2 regions of the Paenibacillus sp. GbtcB18 genome follow, and region 2 is predicted to be linked to the other one. Evidence: predicted binding sites of a transcription regulator. Region 2 holds the regulator's gene; the other holds the start of a gene.
What was found. The regulator NrdR, encoded in region 2, represses ribonucleotide reductase genes. The targets are predictions, from matches to a motif close to AACACNATATATNGTGTT.
Positions count from the first base shown of each region.

Region 1: KVT34_RS23650 (anaerobic ribonucleoside triphosphate reductase) is a predicted target of NrdR. The motif match lies at 2,077-2,094, and genes of this name have one in related genera.

Region 1 covers NZ_JAGXJX010000009.1:143,258-147,468, forward strand. The annotation lists gene KVT34_RS23635 (sensor histidine kinase) at 1-19, opposite strand, end outside; gene desA (Delta(5) desaturase DesA) at 85-1,140, opposite strand; gene KVT34_RS23645 (SLOG family protein) at 1,373-1,930, opposite strand; gene KVT34_RS23650 (anaerobic ribonucleoside triphosphate reductase) at 2,115-4,094, shown strand; gene nrdG (anaerobic ribonucleoside-triphosphate reductase activating protein) at 4,091-4,211, shown strand, end outside.
Region 2 covers NZ_JAGXJX010000005.1:205,114-209,324, forward strand. The annotation lists gene KVT34_RS16730 (MntP/YtaF family protein) at 1-692, shown strand, start outside; gene coaE (dephospho-CoA kinase) at 737-1,330, shown strand; gene KVT34_RS16740 (lytic transglycosylase domain-containing protein) at 1,330-1,908, shown strand; gene KVT34_RS16745 (alpha/beta-type small acid-soluble spore protein) at 1,979-2,209, opposite strand; gene nrdR (transcriptional regulator NrdR) at 2,321-2,803, shown strand; gene KVT34_RS16755 (YuzF family protein) at 2,994-3,611, shown strand; gene KVT34_RS16760 (FMN-dependent NADH-azoreductase) at 3,802-4,211, shown strand, end outside.

The DNA of each region.
Region 1 (4,211 bases), on a different contig from region 2:
TTCGAATCCAATTTTGCATGGTCTCTTCACCTTTTCTGCGGCGCCGTTTTACATCCATTTTAGCATAAACCGTTAAGTTTGGGGTTATTCGCCCTGGAAACCCGGCTTCGGATTTTTCAGGACATCGCTTGCGGCTCCCGTCTTACGGAGCACATGTTTGACATCTTTAAAGCTTACGAACGTCTTGCCTTTTTCGTCCCACAGACGGAACCGGAGAGACTGAAGGCTCGTGCGGAGCGTGATGGTCGTCGCTTTTTGCAGAGGAGGCGTGGAGTTGTGCGCTTGTTCCAGGTGGTAATTCGGCACTCTCGGGCTCAGATGATGAACGTGATGGTAGCCGATGTTGCCTGTGATCCACTGCAAAACTTTCGGAAGCTGGTAGTAAGAGCTGCCGTCAACGGCCGCTTTCACGTAGCTCCACTCGTCTTCCTTCTCGAAGTAGGAATCTTCGAACTGGTGCTGCACATAGAAGAGCCAGATGCCCAGCAGTCCCGAGACGAAGAAGACCGGCGCCTGCACGAGCACGAATGCCTGCCAACCGATCAGCCAGCACATCAGCGCATACAGCAGCACGATGGAGATGTTGGTTACATACGTGTTGATGCGTTCCTTGCGCTTCGCTTTCTTGCGGTTGAAACGGTACTGTATCAGGAAGACGGCAATCGGCCCGAGGCCGAACATGACCAGCGGATTGCGGTAGATGCGGTAAGCGGCTTTGCGGAACCAGGGAGCCGCCGCGTATTCTTCCACGGTCAGCACCCACATGTCTCCGGTGCCGCGCTTGTCGAGATTGCTGCTGGTGGCGTGGTGCACGGAGTGGCTGTATTTCCACTGCTCGTACGGACACAGCGTCAGAACGCCGGTAATGGTGCCGAGAATATCGTTCGCCCGGCGGCTTTTAAAGAAAGACTGATGACAGCAGTCGTGAAATATGATGAACGTCCGGATGACAAACCCGGCTGTGATTAAAGTTAGAGGAAGCGTGATCCAGTAGGAGACGGAAAGGCTTACGTAAGCCGCATACCACAGCAGGAGGAGAGGCACAATCGTGTTGAAAATCTGCCGGATACTGGATTTTGTATCGGTTTTTTCGTAGGGGGCGACATCTTTTTTCAAATTCATAACTTTCGTCTGAGACATTCTTATGTGTCCTCCTCGTTCTGACGCGGGGCATTCACCTGGCATCAGCGCGCTATTCTACCCCCATTATAGGGATAACCGCTTGCGAGCAGTAGTCATAAACGTCATGAGGGCACATGATAAATGTCATATAGGGCGGAGGGGAAAATACAGCGAGAATGCACCGAAACGGCTTCTTTCAAGGGAAAAGACACGGATTCCCGAAGGTTCGGAGGAGACGGCCGGGATGCGGTCAGTAAAAATCCGCCCGGTTCTCTTCGTCCGCTATGTCCTGAACCTCTTCGGGCGTGATGATCATGACGGCGTATCCGTCTTCGTTCTGCTTCTTGAGGGCCCGCTCCTTCATAAAACGGGGACTCCCCTCGCCCGCTTCTTCGTCATAAAAAAGAAGAAGCCCGTCCGTTTTGCGCAGGAGAAGATCGTCCCGTGCCTGAAGCTGCCACACGCCGGCATACGGCTGCTTGCTGACGGCTCCGTAGAAATCCACGTCCTTCAGGATGCCGCGGTAAAACTCCTGCTTGTCTTCCTTCCATTTCTCTTCCGGGTTGGCGTAGGCGGTCAGAATCGAAAGCTTCAGCTGAGGATACTCCTTCTTGAGTCCGATCACGACCTCGCATGCCCACAGATCGACCCCATATTGTCCCGGCGTGATCACCCATTCCAGCCCGTCTTCGATGAGCGGGACAAGCCGGCCTGCGATCGCTTTTTTGATATATTCAATGCCTTCATGCTTTTCGTTAAAAATGTTCAGCTCATGCGCCCGGTAGCCGGTTACGAGAAGATTTTTCAACTGCGGACACTCCTTAGGTGCGGGTGATAACGTACATCTTCCAATATACACGAAAAGAAGGGATTCCGCCTGCGGAAGGATGGGCCTTGCTTGTCTGTGATTAAACCGACACCAAAACACTAGATCATGTGCTAGATTAATTAAAAACATCTATATATAGTGTTTTTGGAAGGGAGACATCTACATGTCGTTGTTAGACAGGACGGGCCTGGGCAGCGTCGATGCCGTGCTGGAGGAAATAAAACAATGGGGAGACGCCATCATGGAGGGCAGCGATGCCGATCTTCTGCGCGAGAATGCCAATCTGAACGGAGAGAGTTTCTCGGGGAAAATGAGCAAGTTCGGAAGCGAGTATGCCAGATGGTATGCCCGGCGTTTTACGATGCCTGCGGTGCTGGTAGAGGCTGTAGACGCCAATTATTTGTATGTGCACGATCTGGACCAATACGTACTCGGGACGACCAATTGCATGTTTATTCCGTTCGCCAAACTGCTTCGGCGAGGATTTGATACGGGCAGCGGCAGCGTGCGGTCGCCAAACTCCATCTCGTCGGCTATGGCGCTTGTCGCCATCATCTTTCAATCGCAGCAGAACGCCCAGTACGGCGGTGTTTCCGCCAATAAGCTCGACCATGATCTTGCTCCTTATGTGGCCAAGTCGTTTGCCAAACATTTCAGGAAGGCGCTGCGTTATTTCGGTGAGAACGAACCGGCAGACGACGAGCGGGGCATCTCGATGAGCCAGGCGGATTTGCGGGTATTGTGCCCCGAATCTTACCGCTATGCGCTTGAAGAGACCGAAGAGGAAACGATGCAGGGCGCAGAGAGTCTGATTCATAACCTGAACACCATGTCCAGCCGCGCGGGCGGGCAAATCCCGTTTACCAGCATCAACTACGGGACCTGTACTTCCCCCGAAGGGCAGTTGGTCATTCAGTCCATTTTAACGGCTACGATGAGAGGACTCGGGCACGGGGAGACGCCGATTTTTCCTATTCAGATCTTCAAATGCAAGAAGGGCGTAAATCTGGAACCCGGAGACCCGAATTACTCCCTGTTCCTGAAAGCGGCTGAATGCTCGTCGCGAAGGCTGTATCCGAACTTCGCCAATCTCGATGCCCCGCTCAACCTCGAACATTACTACCCGGCCGATCCCGATACGGAGTTCGCCACTATGGGCTGCCGTACCCGGGTTGTCGCCGACCGCTTCGGCCGGAACCGTTTGTCCGGCAAAGGCAATCTGTCTTTCAATACGCTGAATCTGGTGAAGCCGGGCATCGAGTACGGCATCGTTTCGGGCCGCCGCAGTAAGGCGGATGAAGCGGGCTTTTACCGTAAACTCACTCGTTATCTCGAGATTGCTCTTGACGGATTGCTGCACCGCTTCGGCATTCAAGCCGCCCAGAAAACTAAAGCATCGGATTTCATGATGCGGGAAGGAGTCTGGGAAGGCGGGGAACAGCTTGATCCCGACGATACCGTAGGCGACCTGCTCAAACACGGCAGTCTGTCTATCGGGTTCATCGGCCTGGCCGAATGCATGAAAGCGATGTACGACTCCCACCACGGTGAAAGCCCGCAGGTGTACGCCAAAGCCATCGAGCTGATCCGCTATCTGCGTCATTTCTGCGATGCCAAAAGCGAGGCGCTGAACATCAACCTTACGCTATTCGCGACTCCTGCCGAAGGATTGTCCGGCAAGTTCACCAAGCGGGACCGGGAAGCTTACGGCTGCCTGCCCGGTGTCACCGACCGTGAATATTACACGAACTCGTTTCATATTCCGGTGTATCATCCAGTGACATCGGCGGAAAAAATCAGTCTGGAGGCCCCGTTCCACGAATTATGCAACGCCGGAGCCATCACCTACGTGGAACTGAATGGGAATGCCCGCAATAACCTGCCCGCCTTTGTCAAAATCATTAAGTTTGCACTTTCCCGGCAGGTCAGCTATTTCAGCATCAATCACCCCATCGACCGCTGCAGTGCTTGCGGTTACGAAGGCATTATCGGCGCCGTTTGTCCCGGTTGCGACAGTCATGAAAAGGACGTGCATATCCGCCGCCTGCGCCGTGTGACCGGCTATCTGACCGGAGACTACCAGACTCGCTTTAACGGGGCCAAGCAGGCCGAGGTCAGAGACCGGGTGAAGCACAGTCCATGAATATTTGCGGTTATGCACCGGAGACCATTGACGAAGGCGAGGGGCTGCGGACAGCGCTCTATATTAGCGGTTGCCGGCATTACTGCCGGGGATGCTTCAGTCCGAGGACGTGGGATT
Region 2 (4,211 bases):
TGCGTAAAATCCGTATCCCGCTTCCGTCCCTGGCGATCATTTCCCTTTGCTCGGGAATCATCATTTACATTTCGATGAGTTTTGGAGTGTGGCTGTCGCGGTATTTATCCCCGCACTATGCCGGGATGCTCGGTGCGGTCATTCTGATGGGCATCGGAATCTGGGCGCTGGTTCAGTTTCTGGCACAGAAGCAGGGCAATGACGGCGACGGTGATGAAAAGGAACGTACACAGGCGGAGAACGGAAAGGCTGCGGTAACGGCCGGAACGTCCCGTTTGGAAGCCGTATTCCAGTCTAATCCGGTTGCGGCCCGCCGCCCTGAAGCCAACGGGACAGAAACGGAGCGCGAGCCGCGGATGCTTTCGATCGAGATCAAGCGGCTCGGACTCGTAATTCAGATTCTGCGTACGCCTTCTGCGGCCGACGTGGACCGATCCGGCAACATTTCTTCTTCGGAAGCGACGCTGCTCGGAATCGCGCTGTCCCTTGACGCTTTCGGCGCGGGAATCGGTGCCGCTTTGATCGGGTATACCCCGCTGCTGACATCGGCGGTAATCGCGGTAACGAGCGGACTCTTTATTTACTTCGGCCTGAAAATCGGCTATCAGTATTCGGGGCTCGGCTGGATTCGTAAAGTTTCGGTGCTGCCGGGAATCGTCCTGATCCTGATGGGCATTTCCAAACTGTTTTAGCTGTTATACCTTAAAAAATGTGATTGACGTGGGAGTCGAGTGAAATGAATATAGGACTCACGGGAGGTATCGCCTGCGGCAAAAGCACGGTCTCGGCCATGCTTGTCCGCCGCGGTGCGATTCTTATAGACGCCGACCGGATCGCGCGCGAAGTGGTAGAGCCGGGGAGCCCCGTTCTGGCCCAGGTCGCCGCGCATTTCGGACAAGATATGCTGCTGCCGGATGGCTCGCTCCACCGTAAAAAACTGGGCGAGACGGTTTTCGGGAACGAAGAAGCGCGGAAAGCTCTCGAAGATCTTCTGCATCCGTCCATCCGTGCTCTCATGAAAGAAAGAATGGCCGCCGCGGAGCGTGAATTTCCGGACAAGCTTGTCGTGGTGGACGTGCCTTTGCTCTACGAATCGGGACTTCAAAGCATGTTTTCGTCCGTTATGGTCGTTTATGTGCCGAGAGATGTCCAGCTGAGGAGACTGATGGAGCGGGACGGACTGAACGCCGAACAGGCGGAATCCCGGCTTGCGGCCCAGTGGCCCATTGAACGTAAAAAAGAGCTTGCGGATAGCTGTATCGACAATTCGGGGACCCTGGAGCAGACGGAGCAGCTTGTCGAGCGGTTCTGGCTTCAAAGGGGGCTGTAATGAAGCTTCTGCGGAAAAAGCGGGTATTCGCCCTGCTGCTGCTCGGATTTGTTTTTCTTCTGTTCAGCAACGGTCTTTTTATCGGGCAGATGATCTATCCCATTCACTATCGTGAAGAAATCCGGCAGAATGCCGCACAGTACCAGGTCGATCCGTTTCTGATTGCGGCGATCATCAAAGTGGAGACGAATTTCAACCACGACCGGGAATCCAAAAAAGGAGCTGTCGGCATTATGCAGCTCATGCCCGATACGGCGGAATGGATTCGCGAAACGTCCAATACGAAATCGGCCGACTTCCGCGACCCGAAACATAATATCCAGCTTGGCTCCTGGTACCTGGCTTGGCTGAACAAGCAGTACAAAGGAAACTGGCTTTATTCTATAGCCGCGTATAACGCGGGTCAGGGAAACGTCAGCAAGTGGAAAAACAACGGCGTCTGGGACGGGACGGAAAAAACCATCAACAAGATCCCGTTCGGCGAAACCCGGCATTATGTACAGAGGGTGCTGTATTATCAGCAGAAATTCAAGAAGCTTTACGGCGAGGAATGGGATCAAAGCGCGGGAAGCAAATAAAGAAGCACCGAACCCGGCGGGTGTAGCCGCCGGATCCGATACTTCGTTGCTGCTTGGTTTCCGCTAGAAGTTAGCGGGATTGGCCTTGACCGGCCAGTTGTTGTTCGGCGATTTGCACCAGTCTGCGAGTAATGTGACCCCCGATAGCACCCGTGTCGCGAGTAGCCATGTTACCGTAGTAACCGTCTTGAGGAATCGCAATACCAAGCTCTTGGGCAACTTCATATTTCAGCTGATCCAAAGCTTGGTTAGCTTGTGGAACAACCAGTACGTTGCTGCTGCGAGATTGTCCTGCACCCATTTCTGTTCACCTCCTTGTCGATGGTAGAACTATTATGTGCGTTTTTGTAGGCTTGATAACAAGCAACATTTGGGAGTAAAAATAAAGAACGGACGAGAGGAGGAATCCCCGATGAAATGCCCGTTTTGCGAGCACAACGGCACGAAAGTACTGGACTCCCGCTCGGCTAACGACAACAAATCGATCCGCCGGCGCAGAGAATGCGAGAAGTGCCAGCGGCGGTTTACGACGTTCGAGATGGTGGAGGAAACGCCTCTTATCGTGATCAAGAAGGATGGCAGCCGCGAGGAATTTAACCGCGACAAAATTTTGCGCGGGTTAATCAGAGCCTGCGAGAAACGCCCGGTATCCGTGGACCGGCTGGAGCAAATCGTCTCCGAGGTCGAAATGCAGGTGCGTAATATGGCTCACGCGGAAGTGGACAGCATGAGAATCGGAGAACTCGTGATGGAGCAGCTTTACCCGGTCGACGAGGTGGCCTATATCCGCTTTGCGTCGGTGTACAGGCAGTTTAAAGATATCAACATGTTCCTGAAGGAACTGGAGCAAATTTTAGGCAAAACGAATTTGAGCGCATTGAAATCGGACGGTTAGAGGCCGGAACGAGCTTGCAAGGCTTTCTTCTTGAAAAGAGGAAAGTCTTTTTTGCCGTTTAGCCGGGGGGAATGGCCGGAACTACAGGCATCTCCCGCACAGCCGAAGATAACAGCGGGAAGGCAACAGGCATATCTCCGCATCCGCCGCCATATCTTTCAGGGTGGAACGGCTCAAAGGAGGCGACGATATGTCGATGACGCAAGGAAACGGGCAGGGAGTGCCGTGGGGATTCGGGAAACCCGAAGTTCCCGATTACACGAAAGTGACACAGGGGCAGGCGCAGCTGCCGGGGTATCCGCCCCAGCAGGGCTCTCCGTTCGGAGGCGGGGGCAATCTGCCACCGTTCACTCAAGGTCCGCCACCGGGAGGGATGACCGGCGCTTTTCCGCCGCAGGGAGCTTACCCGGAGAGCTTCGGCTCAGCCGACGGCTGGCCAGGACAGGCGGGATTTCCTCCGGGTTCTCAATCCGGAGGCGGAGGTTTCGCGCCTTTCCCGCAGGGAGACTTCGGATCGGTCGGCGGAGGGGCAGGGCAGGGGGGCTACGGCTACGGCTACGGCGCTCTTGAGGCGGGCGCCCTTTCTGGAGGCGCTCCGGTCGCGGTGCCGCAGCCTTTTTTCAGCATCGATCCCTATGTGTATCTGACGCTTAGAACGATTGTCGGCCGAGGTGTGGTGGTAGAGACGGTTCGCGGAAGCAACCGGGGTGTTCTGACAGATGTGAAACCGGATCATGTCGTGGTACAGGAGGACGGTAAGAAATTTTTTATCCGGACGGCCCAAATCATTTGGGTGATGCCGGAGTAGAACCTTATCGAAGGCTAAGAGCCGCCGGATTCCGGCGGTTTTTTTTGTACGCATTGGACTGCCTGGAATTAAATTTTATATAGCTGCTTTACAAAAGAAAGTGACTATGATAATATACTTACATAAAGTAAGTTATTGAATACAAGTTAGCCGATACAAATATTCGAAATCCGACTAGGAGGAAATCAAAATGAACAAATTATTATATATCACTGCAAATCCAAGAGAGGTGGACCGTTCTTTCGGTCTTCAGGTCGGGGAACATTTTCTGGAGGCGGTGTCGAAAGAAAATCCGGATCTTCAAGTGGAACGCGTAGATGTGTACGAAGAGCATATTCCCCTTATCGACGCCGATGTGCTGAACGGCTGGGATAAGCTGCGTGCCGGTGAAGCGCTCAATGAAACGGAAGCGGCTGCTATCAACCGGATGAATGAAGTGCTGGAGCAGTTTTTGTCGGCGGACGGCTACGTATTCGTCACTCCGATGTGGAACCTGAGCTACCCGCCGATGCTGAAAGCTTACATCGACAACATCGCGATTGCGGGAAAAACGTTCCGTTATACCGCCAACGGACCCGAAGGGCTCATGTCCGGTAAAAA